4 regions of the Photobacterium sp. HL06 genome follow, and region 3 is predicted to be linked to each of the others. Evidence: predicted binding sites of a transcription regulator. Region 3 holds the regulator's gene; each other region holds the start of a gene.

What was found. The regulator PurR, encoded in region 3, represses purine synthesis genes. The targets are predictions, from matches to a motif close to TNANGNAAACGTTTNCNTNA.
Region 1: the regulator PurR is predicted to act here: its motif matches at 1,637-1,656, upstream of purM (phosphoribosylformylglycinamidine cyclo-ligase).
Region 2: the regulator PurR is predicted to act here: its motif matches at 1,901-1,920, upstream of purT (formate-dependent phosphoribosylglycinamide formyltransferase).
Region 4: the regulator PurR is predicted to act here: its motif matches at 1,748-1,767, upstream of AC51G0_RS04210 (formate--tetrahydrofolate ligase).

What each region holds. Positions count from the first base shown of each region.
Region 1 covers NZ_CM183914.1:731,699-735,215, reverse strand. The annotation lists gene AC51G0_RS03610 (uracil-xanthine permease family protein) at 1-831, shown strand, start outside; gene upp (uracil phosphoribosyltransferase) at 894-1,520, opposite strand; gene purM (phosphoribosylformylglycinamidine cyclo-ligase) at 1,718-2,758, shown strand; gene purN (phosphoribosylglycinamide formyltransferase) at 2,763-3,407, shown strand; gene AC51G0_RS03590 (class II glutamine amidotransferase) at 3,494-3,517, opposite strand, start outside.
Region 2 covers NZ_CM183914.1:2,161,411-2,164,927, forward strand. The annotation lists gene AC51G0_RS10090 (DMT family transporter) at 1-73, shown strand, start outside; gene AC51G0_RS10095 (TAXI family TRAP transporter solute-binding subunit) at 265-1,233, shown strand; gene AC51G0_RS10100 (hypothetical protein) at 1,287-1,691, opposite strand; gene purT (formate-dependent phosphoribosylglycinamide formyltransferase) at 1,977-3,152, shown strand; gene AC51G0_RS10110 (thiopurine S-methyltransferase) at 3,234-3,517, opposite strand, start outside.
Region 3 covers NZ_CM183914.1:1,675,085-1,678,601, reverse strand. The annotation lists gene AC51G0_RS07975 (FecCD family ABC transporter permease) at 1-130, shown strand, start outside; gene AC51G0_RS07970 (heme ABC transporter ATP-binding protein) at 127-954, shown strand; gene purR (HTH-type transcriptional repressor PurR) at 1,366-2,373, shown strand; cyclic di-GMP riboswitch class I at 2,569-2,673, shown strand; gene AC51G0_RS07960 (TfoX/Sxy family DNA transformation protein) at 2,801-3,391, shown strand.
Region 4 covers NZ_CM183914.1:833,609-837,125, reverse strand. The annotation lists gene focA (formate transporter FocA) at 108-1,580, shown strand; gene AC51G0_RS04210 (formate--tetrahydrofolate ligase) at 1,830-3,517, shown strand, end outside.

The sequences.
Region 1 (3,517 bases), 940 kb from region 3:
GCCGTTCAGCTGATTGAAGGCAATGCCGCGCTGTGGATTTCAAGTATCTCTCTGATTGTGACTATCGCTCTAAGTGTCTTTGCGAAAGGCTTCCTGAAGTTAGTTCCGATCATGGGGGGGATTGTTGCGGGTTACTGCGTGAGCCTGGCTTTTGGTGTTGTGGACTTCACGCCAGTAGCGCAAGCAAGCTGGTTGGCAATGCCAAGCTTCACATTCCCTGAATTCAACATTAACGCCATGCTATTTATGATCCCAGTGGCGATTGCTCCGGCAGTCGAACATGTCGGTGATATGCTGGCAATCTCGAATGTGACCGGTAAAGACTACCTGAAGAAGCCAGGCCTGCATCGCACCATGGCCGGTGACGGGGTAGCCACCATTGCCGCTTCAATGTTCGGTGCACCACCAAATACAACATACTCCGAAGTGACCGGTGCCGTCATGCTGACCAAAGCCTTTAACCCAGTCATCATGACCTGGGCGGCTGTGACTGCATTAGTCTTGGCATTCGTTGGCAAGCTTGGGGCATCGCTGCAAACCATTCCGGTTCCTGTCATGGGCGGTATTATGATCCTGCTGTTCGGCTCAATCGCCACCGTCGGCCTCAATACTCTGATCAAAAACAACGTTGATCTGCATAAGGCCCGCAACCTGGTGATCGTTGCAGTCACGCTAGTATTCGGTATTGGTGGCATGGCATTCGGCATCGGTGAGTTCAGCCTACAGGGTGTTAGCCTATGCGGTATTGTTGCCATCTTGCTGAACCTGATCCTGCCAGACGATCTGGGTGAGAACCATGTCGTCGATAATGCCCAAATAGAAGATGCTTAACATCGAGTACTGACACAAAAAAGCCGGGCATCTGCCCGGCTATTTACTTTCAGACGAATAAATTACTTCGTACCGAAGATCTTATCACCCGCATCGCCCAAACCTGGAACGATGTAGCCTTTGTCATTTAGCTTTTCATCGATAGCTGCAGTGTACAGCTCAACGTCTGGGTGTGCTTTTTCAAGAGCTTCAATCCCTTCAGGCGCCGCAACCAGTACCAGTACTTTAAACAGCTTACAGCCTTGCTCTTTTAGCAGATCCAGTGTTGCAATCATTGAACCGCCAGTCGCTAGCATTGGATCAACAACCAAAGCAATACGCTCGTCGATGTTTGATGCAAGCTTGTTGAAGTATGGAACCGGCTCTAGGGTTTCTTCATCACGGTAGATACCGACAACGCTGATACGTGCGCTTGGCATGTGCTCAAGAACACCGTCCATCATACCAAGACCAGCACGCAGAATTGGCACAACCGTTACCTTCTTACCTTTAAGCTGATCGATTTCAACTGGACCGTTCCAACCTTCAATGGTAACTTTTTCTGTTTCGAAGTCTGAAGTCGCTTCATACGTTAGCAAACTACCAACTTCCGTCGCTAGCTCACGGAAACGCTTAGTGCTGATGTCGCCTTCGCGCATAAGACCAATCTTATGTTTAACCAGTGGGTGTTTAACCTCAACGACTTTCATTTCTGACTCCTAAGCAAACAAAATTTAAAAAAAATCGAGCTATTATACACTAGACCATAAGCGCTCTGATAGAGGGATAGATATCGTTTGCTCAGGAAACATCCAGCAAGATTTATTGACGCAAACGTTTCCCTTTCCGCCCTGACTGCTGTTATCATACCCCCGCTTTTTTACTTTAATGCGGTGAGGGATCTCTTGTGAACGGCAATAACTCTTCTCTTAGTTACAAAGATGCTGGTGTAGATATTGATGCGGGAAATGCATTAGTTGATCGTATTAAAGGGGTGGTTAAACGCACCCACCGTCCAGAAGTGATGGGCGGCATCGGTGGTTTCGGGGCGCTTTGCTCGCTACCAACCAAGTATAAAGAGCCGGTATTAGTTTCTGGTACAGACGGCGTGGGCACAAAACTTCGCTTAGCGATGGATCTAAACAAGCACGACACGATTGGTATTGACCTGGTCGCGATGTGCGTCAACGATTTGATTGTTCAAGGAGGAGAGCCATTATTCTTCCTTGACTACTACGCGACAGGCAAGCTGGAAGTTGACACTGCTGCTGCTGTTGTTGCGGGTATTGGCGAAGGCTGTATCCAATCTGGCTGTGCGCTAATTGGTGGTGAAACGGCAGAAATGCCAGGAATGTACCACGGCGAAGACTATGACGTTGCAGGCTTCTGCGTAGGTGTTGTCGAAAAAGCGGATATCATCGACGGCAGTAAAGTAAAAGCGGGTGACGCACTTATCGCTGTTGGTTCGAGTGGCCCACACTCTAACGGTTTCTCTCTGATCCGTAAGATCATCGAAGTCTCTCAAGCCGATTTAAGCCAAGAACTTGAAGGCAAGCCACTGGCCGATCACCTACTTGAACCAACCAAAATTTATGTCAAATCAACCCTGAAGATGATGGAAAGCTGTGATGTCCACGCCATTTCCCACATCACTGGGGGTGGTTTCTGGGAAAATATCCCTCGCGTACTGCCGGAAGGTGCAAAAGCGGTGGTTGACGGTAACAGCTGGGAATGGCCTGCTGTCTTCAACTGGCTACAGGAAGCCGGCAATGTTGATACCTACGAAATGTACCGCACCTTCAACTGTGGTGTCGGCCTGGTTATTGCTCTACCGCAGGATCAAGCAGCACAAGCAATCGAGATCCTAAACGCAGAAGGCGAAAACGCTTGGCTGTTAGGCGAAATTGCTGACGCCGACGCTGGCGAAGAGCAGGTGGAGATTAAGTAAGCCGATGAAAAATATCGTAGTCCTGATTTCTGGCAGCGGCTCGAACCTTCAAGCCATGATTGATGCCTGCCAGGACGGTACGATCCGCAATGCTAAAATTGCCGCAGTACTGTCAAACAAAGCTGATGCCTATGGTTTAGAGCGCGCCCGTCAGGCTGGCATCAACACCGTGCACCTGGCAGCCAGCGAGTACAGTGATCGTGATAGCTACGACCGTGCAATGGCAGAGCAAATTGATGCCTTCCAACCGGATCTGATCATTCTGGCTGGTTTCATGCGTATCTTGAGCAGCGAGTTTGTCCGCCACTACCAGGGGCGCATGCTTAATGTTCATCCGTCATTGCTGCCGAAGTACACAGGATTACATACCCATCAGCGTGCCATTGAAGCCGGTGACAAAGAGCACGGAACCAGTGTTCACTTTGTCACGGAAGAGTTAGATGGCGGCCCTGTGATCCTGCAGGCTAAAGTGCCTATCTTCGACAACGATACGGTTGAAGACGTCACAGCCCGAGTACAGCAACAGGAACACCGCATCTATCCGCTAGTCGCCAACTGGTTCTTGCAAGATCGCGTGAGCATGATAGCAGAAAGTGCTGTCTTTGATGGTAATAGACTGCCTCCACAAGGCTATGCCGCTGAAGAGTAATCGGAAATACAGATAAAAAAACGCGACCATAAGGTCGCGTTTTTTTATCGTTTACAACGCAGAAAAAGCGCCAATAGATACCGCCTCTATAGCGTTCGGTTATGAATTAG
Region 2 (3,517 bases), 490 kb from region 3:
TATCGTCGTTTCTGTTGCCTTTATTACTCACTGGGAAAATAAAAAGGCAATAGTCGAAAGCGAACCAGCTTAATATTTGAAAGAATCCCCGCAAGTCGGGGATTTTTTTCCACCGAGTTACGCAATAAATATACCTCCAACACTCTTGTTCCATCGAGTTATTTGATCAATAGCTTATTTTTGCGATACCGGAGAGAGAGTTACAGCATCCCTTCTATACTTTTTAATCGTACACAGAAGTATGTTCACTCAGAGGATCCTTATATGAAGCACCTTGGTTTTACGTCTATTCTAATCGGCATTATTTCTTTATTCTTTTCAATTTCGACCCACGCCGATTCTTTCATCACCATAGGTACCGGAGGAGTTACCGGTGTGTATTACCCTACGGGGGGCGCCATTTGCCGGCTGGTCAATAAAGACCGAAAAGAGCATGGCGTGCGCTGCTCGGTAGAGAGTACCGGTGGCTCTATCTATAACATTAATACCATCCGCGCTGGCGAACTTGATTTAGGTATCGCCCAGTCAGACTGGCAATACCATGCCTATAACGGCACCAGTAAATTTGCAGGCAATGGCCCTTTCAAATCTCTACGAGCCGTCTTTTCTATCCACCCCGAACCGTTTACTGTTGTCGCTAGAGCTGACTCCGGAATAAAAACATTCGCAGATTTAAAAGGCAAACGCGTTAACATTGGTAATCCAGGCTCCGGCCAACGAGGTACCATGGAAGTATTAATGAAAGCCCTCGGTTGGACCAACAAAGACTTTGCCCTGGTGTCGGAGCTAAAAGCATCAGAGCAGTCAAAAGCCCTGTGTGATAACAAAATCGACGCGATGATCTATACCGTTGGCCATCCAAGCGGCGCAATCAAAGAAGCGACGACATCATGTGACAGCGTGATCGTGGAAGTGTCTGGGCCTGTGGTCGACAAATTAGTTGAAGAGAATGACTTTTACCGCGTTGCAACAGTACCAGGGGGAATGTACAAGGGGTCAGCTCAAGATGTGAAGACCTTCGGTGTAGGGGCTACATTCGTATCGTCAGCACAAATTGATAAAGAGTTGATTTACCAGGTCGTGAAATCGGTATTCAATAACTTTGACACCTTTCGCAAACTGCATCCAGCTTTCGCTAATCTGAAAAAAGAAGAAATGGTGAAAGACGGTCTTTCAGCACCACTGCACGATGGTGCCAAACAGTATTACCAGGAAGCTAAGTTAATCAAATGACAGTACTGAAAAAGGCTGGGATTTTCCCAGCCTTTTTCAATCAGCCTACTGACTTAAAATCGGTAGCGAACGCCAAGCGCCCCTTCTAACTCAAGGTCGACATCTTCAACAACGTAAAGCGTCGGGCCGACTTCGCCGTACAATTCAAACTGGCTGACCGGCACCTGAAACCCGACACCAGAACGTACACCGAGTTTATCATGCTTATTATCAACATATTGCGCACCGACAAAAGTGTACAGGCTATTAAGCTCAGGGTTGTTCGTAACCGAACCTAAGTTAAATGTCTTATCTACCGCAACACCAAAATCATCTAGGCCAAGCGAGAAACGTAAGTCATTCTGCTTGTACTGGATCCCACTCATTGGGCTACCGAAAAATACACCAACGCTTTGTGAAGCGTATGCTGAAAATGGAACTGAAAGGGTAAGAGCCAAACCTAGTAATATTTTTTTCATCGTAATGATACTGCCGATAACGAATAATGGACATAAGTTAACCAAAAAGTGCCTGAAACTCGATAGCGGCGCTTTAATCATGACATAACTTTTACAAAGCAAATGCCTTGCTATGTCTGCTATCTAGCGGTGAACCACCCGGCTGCAGTGTCGAAATTGCGACCAACCAGTGCATTCACGCAGCAACGTAAAATACACTTAAAAACAACACGCGCAAACGTTTGCGCAACATCAAAAATCCTGTATGATCGACATCAGTATCAATACTTATCGTAAGGAAATTCGATGTTAGGTTCAGCTACTTGCTCAGATGCAACCCGTGTTCTGTTACTAGGTTCTGGTGAACTAGGGAAAGAAGTCGCGATTGAATGTCAACGTTTAGGTCTTGAAGTCATTGCAGTTGATCGATATCCCAACGCACCTGCAATGCAAGTTGCCCACCGTAGCCATGTTATCAATATGCTTGATGGCGAAGCGCTCAAAGAACTCATTAACTATGAGCAGCCTCATTATGTTGTCCCAGAGATCGAAGCTATTGCCACTGAGACTCTGGTAGAGCTTGAAGCAAATGGACTGAATATTGTCCCTACCGCAAATGCCACTAAGCTAACGATGAACCGCGAAGGTATCCGCCGCCTCGCAGCAGAGACATTGTCTATACCGACCTCCCCTTATGAGTTTTCTGACCAATATGATGACTTTGCAGCATCAGTCAAACGCATTGGTACACCTTGTGTCGTAAAACCCATTATGAGCTCATCAGGTAAGGGGCAAAGCGTGATAAAAACCCCTGCTGACATCGAATCTGCATGGCAATACGCACAAGAAGGTGGCCGAGCTGGTGCTGGCCGCGTCATTGTAGAGGGCTTTGTTGAATTTGATTATGAGATCACCCTACTGACTGTTCGGGCAGTAGATGGCGTTCACTTCTGTGCCCCAATCGGCCATCGCCAGGAAGACGGCGACTATCGTGAATCATGGCAGCCACAGCAGATGTCTGATGCTGCACTGGCAGCTGCCCAGCAGGTTGCTGAAAAGGTCGTTAATGCATTAGGTGGCTATGGCTTGTTTGGTGTTGAGCTGTTTATCAAGGGTGATGAAGTCCTGTTTAGTGAAGTCTCCCCTCGCCCGCATGATACCGGCCTGGTCACGCTAATCTCTCAAGAGCAATCTGAGTTCGCCTTGCATGTCCGCGCTTTCCTTGGCCTGCCAATCCATTCAATCAACCAATACGGCCCATCGGCCTCAGCGGTTATCTTGTCTGAAGGGGTTTCTGCCAATATTCGTTTCGACAACCTGGCAACGGCATTGGCCCGCCCGCAAACGCAAGTACGCCTCTTTGCCAAGCCAGAGATTAACGGCCGTCGTCGCTTGGGTGTTGCCTTAGCTCGCCGTGACAATACCGAGCAGGCAATTAATGATGCGGTTGAAGCCGCAGCGGATGTCAAAGTCGTACTCTAATTTACGTTACGCTGCCATGCTATATAGCTAAATAGCAAAAGGAGCCCAGCAATTGGCTCCTTTTGTTTGTTCATTAATAGATTAAACCTCGATTAACCACGTTTCTTCAGCAAAACGTGATAAGCCACGTTGACGCCTAGGGTGAGATTCATCGGCTTCACCACGGCCAAGGTGTGTGATCTTACAACCTTTAAACAGCTGCTCGACTTCCTCTTTAGCAACACTAAACGGAGGGCCATCCATTTCAGCTTGCGGATAATCCAATGTTATCAAAAGAATGCGGCCACCAGCTTTCACCATTGAGAGCAACTTATCTGCATACATCTGACGCATTTCCTGTGGCATAGCAATCAGAGCCGCACGAT
Region 3 (3,517 bases):
ACTCATCGCCGATATGCTGGCTCGTGTTGTCGCCGCCCCGGCAGAATTACCCGTCGGGATCATCACAGCTATTCTCGGCGCACCATTCTTTATCTTCCTACTTATAAACCAAAAGGGAAGAATGTCATGAACACTGCAACAGAAAAGAACAAGCCTGCTGCTATCGAAGCCAAAGGGCTGCACCTGACGTTGGGTGGAAAAACACTGCTGAGCAACTTCAACTTAACCATTGCCAGCGGCGAACTAACCGCCCTTCTGGGCCCCAATGGTGCCGGTAAGAGTACGTTGCTCAAGGTACTGTGTGGGGAAATCGATGCAGGCGGCGAAGTGTCCTTCTTCGGTAAAGCACGTAATGAATTCAAGCAGGCAAAGCTTGCCAAGCACTTAGGTGTATTGCCACAGCACAGCAATTTGAGTTTTGCTTTTACCGCACAAGAAGTGGTAGAGCTCGGTAGCCTGCCACTGCAAATACCCAATGTGCAAACCAAAACAATCGCCACTGAGAAAATGAAGCTTGTTGATGTGCTGTCGCTCAAAAATCGGCTCTACCCTTCCCTATCCGGCGGTGAAAAGCAACGGGTGCACTATGCACGGGTGCTTACCCAGTTAAGCCAGGCAGGCAAGCAGTGTATGCTGATGCTCGACGAACCGACCTCGGCGCTCGATCTCGCCCACCAGCATAGAACTCTGCAAGTCGCCCGAGGCCTTGCGCAATCGGGGGCTGCCGTGATCGTAGTGATCCATGATCTGAACCTAGCGGCTCAATATGCTGATCGCCTTGTTATTATCAATGAAGGTAAGATCCAGGCTGATGGTCCCCCCCGACAAGCATTACAGAAAGACACGATCAGCCGAGTCTATGGCTGGCCCGTACACATCGGCGAGCACCCAACCGATAACTATCCTGTTGTGATGCCTGCGATCTCGTCTGCAGAGTTATCAAAAGCAGTATAAGTTAATCCTATTTTAGCAGGACAGCCTCAGCCCAAAAGCTGAGGTTTTTTACTTGCCAGAAAGCAAAATCATCGAACCAGATTGCACGTCATATGCACTAAATTGTTGTAAAATTGCGGTGAGTTTGTTGATATCTATCAAGAATTACAGGGTTGGGATACAGAAACGTTGCACTGTGCGCTACACTCAGTAGAATGTGAACGCAAGCGATTACACAATGCAACGTCGGGAAAGACGAGAGAACAAGGCCGCTCGTGACTGAAGCGGCTTTTTGGCGTTTTTGTACGCTGTACCAAACAGAACAATTATCTGGATACAGTCAGATAATTACTCTGTTTGGTACTTTCAATTACAAGTGATTATGAAATGGTCGGCTCTGACCTCTGATCTTAAATTATTAGAAGAATAAGTATGGCAACGATTAAAGATGTTGCACGTATGGCTGGTGTATCAACCACAACAGTTTCTCACGTGATCAACAAAACACGCTTTGTTGCAGAAGCAACACAGAAAAAAGTATTAGCGGCCGTAGATGAACTAAATTACGCGCCAAGTGCTGTTGCGCGAAGCCTAAAATGTAACACAACCCGCACCATCGGCATGCTGGTAACCAAGTCTACCAATCCATTCTTTGCCGAAGTGGTCCATGGGGTTGAAGAGCATTGCTATGGCCAAGGCTACACCCTGATCCTATGCAATACTGAAGGTAACCTAGATAAGCAACGTGACTATCTACGCATGCTCGCTGAAAAGCGTGTAGATGGCCTATTGGTAATGTGTTCTGACTTGGACGAGAAGCTGCTTGAACTCCTTGAGCGCAAGAAAGACTTACCAATGGTGATCATGGACTGGGGCCCGGAAAGCCCGCATACGGATAAAATTCAGGATAATGCAGAGCTCGGCGGCTACGTTGCAACCAAGTACTTTATCGAACACGGCCACACTAAAATTGGTTGCCTGTCAGGCCACTCAGACAAATCGACCTGCCAAGAACGTCTGAAGGGCTTTTATAAAGCGATGGGTGAAGCGCAGCTTAGTGTCAATGAAGACTGGCTGCTTGAAGGTGATTTCGAGTGTGAGTCAGCGGTTATCGCCGCCAATAAGTTCATTGAAATGAAAGAGCGCCCGACAGCAATTTTCTGCTTTAACGATATTATGGCAATGGCGCTGATCAGTACTTTCGAGCAGGCAGGCATACGCGTTCCTGATGATATTTCAATTATTGGCTATGACAACATCGACTTGGCACCGTACTTCTCTCCGCCCCTGACGACGATTCACCAGCCTAAGCGCCGCCTGGGCAAAACGGCGATTGAGATCCTGATGGAACGAGTCAAAGATAAAGAACATGAACGCCGTATTTTTGAGATGGCACCAGAACTGGTTGTTCGCAAGTCAGTCAAAGACTTGAACGCCTAATCAACCAAGTCGCAACCCATAGAAACCGATATTACTTATCGGTTTTTTTATGTCTTAAATGACGGTTGTGATGCATTGATTTTGAGGCAAATATATTTTTTGCCACTAAAAACATAGACATATTTATTGAAGCAATATCACACTTTTAAAAGTGGGAGCAAGTTCAAAAATATTATATGGGATATGCTTATTAAGTCACGAACAAGGCAAACCTCCCGAAAGGGTGGGACGCAAAGCTTCCGGCCTAAAAGTGGTTAGTTTTTCAACAACTAAGTCTCTTATGGTAGCGGGGTCGCCGATGGATCTAGCAAAAAGTCATGTCATGAATCCTGACATTATCCTGACATAACTTTTTTGTGAAATTTGCTAATCTGAAATCCTCGCTCTGTTGTTAGGTGACCCAAGAAATATTTCACCGAGAAGAAGCATGGACAAACCAGTACTTAAAGAATCATTACGATTATTCAGTTGTTTCGAGAATGTAAAGTCTCGCTCAATGTTTGGTGGCTTTGGCATTTTCGCGGGTGAAACTATGTTTGCACTCGTGGTAAATGACAAGTTACACCTTCGTGCAAATGCCGAAAATGAAAAAGAATTTAAAAAAGCAGGGCTTACACCTTATGTGTATAAAAAGCGCGGCTTTCCTGTTGTAACTAAGCACTACGCTATTCCAGAAGAATGGTGGAGTGAACCCGATAAAATTCTTTGCCAAGCTAAGCGTTCCTTTACTGCCGCCAAACAAGATAAAGAAACCAAAAGCAAATCAGGCCCAAGTCGTATTAAAGACTTACCAAACCTCCGTTTAGCCAACGAACGTATGCTGAAAAAAGCAGGTATTACTACGGTTGACGAGCTCTTTGAAGCCGGTGCCCTGAATGCTTACAAGGCGTTACAGCAGTCTCACCAGGAGTCGGTCAATATCGAGTTGCTATGGGCCTTAGAAGGTGCCGTAAGTGGCCAGCATTGGTCGGTCATTACTCAGCAACGCCGCTCAGAGCTCCTATCTGAGTTGCCATAGGTTAGAGACATCGATAAAAAAGAGGTGCTATGCACCTCTTTTTATTATCTGCACTCAAATACACACCCAAGACCAGTGAAATTAAGCACATTGCCGAACGAGCATATTGGTTTCGTTGTAAATTTA
Region 4 (3,517 bases), 840 kb from region 3:
TGGATGTCAGTTACCAATCACGACGAGGAGGAAATATGACGTTATCAATCCCTTACCTATTCACCCCTACCGGCCAACGCGTCGGCCAACAGAGAGGAGGCTTATAAATGGCTTCGGCAACGTCCCCCACTAGCAGCAACTTCACTCCGAAGGAGATGATGAAGCAAGCGGAAACTTATGCAGTTGGCAAGGCATCCAAAACCACCCGTACTACCATTGCACTGGCCATTACAGCAGGTGTATTCATTGGCCTGGCCTTTGTGTTTTACATCACCGTGACAACCGGTGGCGGCAATATGAGCTGGGGGATCAATCGCTTATTTGGTGGATTGGCATTCAGCCTTGGCTTGATCCTTGTTGTGATCTGTGGCGGTGAACTATTTACCAGCACAGTGCTGTCTTCAATCGCCAGGGCCAATAAGCACATTACTACCGGCCGTATGCTTGGCACCTGGGCCAAAGTTTATTTCGGCAACTTCCTAGGCGCAATGCTGCTATTGGCACTGGTTTCAATGGCCAGCCTGTACCAGCTTGACGGCGGCCAGTGGGGGCTCAATGCACTCAACATCGCCCAGCACAAACTACACCACCAGCCGCTGGAAGCCTTCGCCTTGGGTATTCTTTGTAACTTGCTTGTATGCCTGGCTATCTGGATGACTTTCTGCTCAACCAACATGATGACCAAAATGGCGATGATGGTGCTGCCTGTCGCGATGTTTGTCAGTACAGGCTTCGAGCACAGCGTTGCCAACATGTTTATGGTGCCGCTGGGCATCACCATCCAGAACATCGCACCGGAGTCATTTTGGCTAGGCCTCGGCGTATCGCCAGAGCAATACGCCGATCTCAATATCCATAACTTTATCTTTGCCAACCTTATTCCCGTCACGCTAGGCAACATCGTTGGCGGCGGGGTGCTTGTCGGGCTGAGCTACTGGGCAATTTTTAGCACACCTAAAGTGCAACACCCAACGGCAACTATCATTACACCTGACTTTTCAATGACTAACACTATCTATAAGGACAACACCATGCTTCAGGAAAACCTACTTGTAAACGACTACATGCGCCCGGCGACCACCACACTCCAGCCTGGTATGCCTGTCGCTGAAGCGCTTGATATCCTTATCAAAGAAGAACTTACAGGGGCGCCTGTCCTATCAAGCGACCAGCGCCTGGTCGGCTTCTTCTCCATCCACGATACGCTGGTTGATCTTTGGTGCACTGACTACATGCCTGATGCCGAGTGCAAGGTGCAAGACTTGATGAAGCATGAAATTCAAACCGTCAGCCCAGATAACTCAATCCTTGAAATTGCCGAATACATGAGCATCGACAAGAACATCCTGTACCCTGTCACCAGCGGGGGGATTGCCACTCAGCTAACCACACTTTCACTGAATGAACGTGCACGTACCATGGTAGTAAACCGCCCTCACAGCTTCCCTGTCGTAAAAGACAACCAGCTGGTTGGGATGATCAGCCGCCACGAAATTGTCAAAGCGCTTCGCCCAGTATATGGCAGCCTTGTTTCTGTTACAGAGATTGACAATAGCCAACCAGCAGTTGAAATTGCTTAACTAATCAATAACCTGCCAGTCTAGCTGGCAGGTTTCCTTGTATTCATACCAAGTCTGTCGCCTTTCAACCGATTCACCGCTGTTGCCCCTCTCCTGACAAATAGCAAAATAACCACACATATCTCGGATTTTTTCTACATATACATGATAAAATTGTGGTATAAACCAAGCGCAAACGATTGCGTGACCTGCAAATGCAGCTCTATGCAGTATATCTTTATTGCTACCGATGCGAGGTTATGGCCGCCCATGAACAGTGATATTCAAATTTGTCGTGATACCCAACTCACCCCAATTGATCAAATCGCTCAACAAGCCGGCATACTGCCGGACGATCTAACCCCACAAGGCACTCTAAAAGCGAAAGTTAAACCCTCAATTCTCAAACGCCTGAATGACCGGCCAGAAGGAAAACTGGTGCTGGTAACAGCCATTACCCCAACCCCATTGGGCGAAGGCAAAACCGTCACGACTATCGGCCTGTCGCAAGGGCTGGCCAAAATCAACCAAAGCGTAATGGCATGTATCCGCCAGCCATCGATGGGGCCGGTATTTGGGGTGAAAGGCGGTGCCGCCGGTGGTGGCTACAGCCAAGTTGCACCGATGGAAAAGCTCAACCTGCATTTAACGGGTGATATCCATGCCGTCACCGCAGCCCATAATCTTGCGGCAGCGGCACTGGACGCACGCTTGTATCATGAAGAACGCCATGGCTATGAGGCATTTGCAGAAAAAACTGGCCTCACTGCTCTGCGGATTGATATTAATCGTATCTGCTGGAAACGGGTCATGGACCATAATGATCGTGCCCTGCGGATGATCACCGTTGGTAACAATGAGCCAGGTAAGACAATTAACGGCGTTGCCCGTGACGACGGCTTTGATATTTCAGCCGCCTCCGAGTTAATGGCGATTTTAGCCCTCTCTAAAGATCTGGCCGATATGCGCCAGCGCCTTGGCCGCGTTGTCCTGGCCTATAACTTGGATGGCCAGCCTGTCACCGCCGAAGATCTCCAGGTTGCGGGAGCGATGGCCGTCACGATGTGCGAAGCTATCGAACCGACCCTGATGCAAACCCTAGAAGGGGTTCCTACCCTTATCCATGCAGGGCCGTTTGCCAACATCGCCCATGGAAACTCCTCGATTATTGCTGATCGAATTGCGTTAAGACTGAGTGACTATACGATCACCGAGGGCGGCTTCGGTTCAGATATGGGGTTTGAAAAAGCATGTAATATCAAGGCACAACAAGCAGATCGCGGCCCTGATTGTGCCGTTGTCGTTGCGACTCTGCGCGGTCTTAAAGCCAACTCCGGTCTCTATGACCTAAGGCCGGGACAAGCCCTGCCAGATGCTATCTTTGCGCCGGATGAAAAAGCACTGCTGGGTGGTTTTGCGAACCTGAAGTGGCATATCCGTAATGCTGCCAAATACGGGATCCCGGTTGTGGTTGCCATCAACCGTTTCCCTCAAGACACAGAGGCTGAGCTAAACCAACTGAAAGCCATGATCACCGCGGAAAACTTCGGTAGCTATGTGAATGTTGCGATCAGCGAAGCTTTCGGCAAAGGTGGTGAAGGGGCAACTGAGCTAGCTCAGGCTGTGGTCGATGCATGTAAGCAACCTGCCAACTTCAAGCCGCTCTACCAACTAGAACAAAGCCTGGAAGAAAAGCTGATGACCGTGGCCGAAGTGGGCTATGGCGGACGCGGAGTGGAGCTATCAGAACAAGCAAAGCAACAGCTCATGGAACTAAAGGCACAAGGGCATGACAACTTAGCAGTTTGCATGGCCAAAACACCGCTTTCTATTACTCACGATCCAAGCCAGAAAGGTGCACCAACAGACTTCATTGTTCCAGTCCGTGAACTCAAGCTGTGTGCCGGTGCCGGATTTGTCTATGCCCTATGTGGCAATGTCATGACAATGCCTGGCTT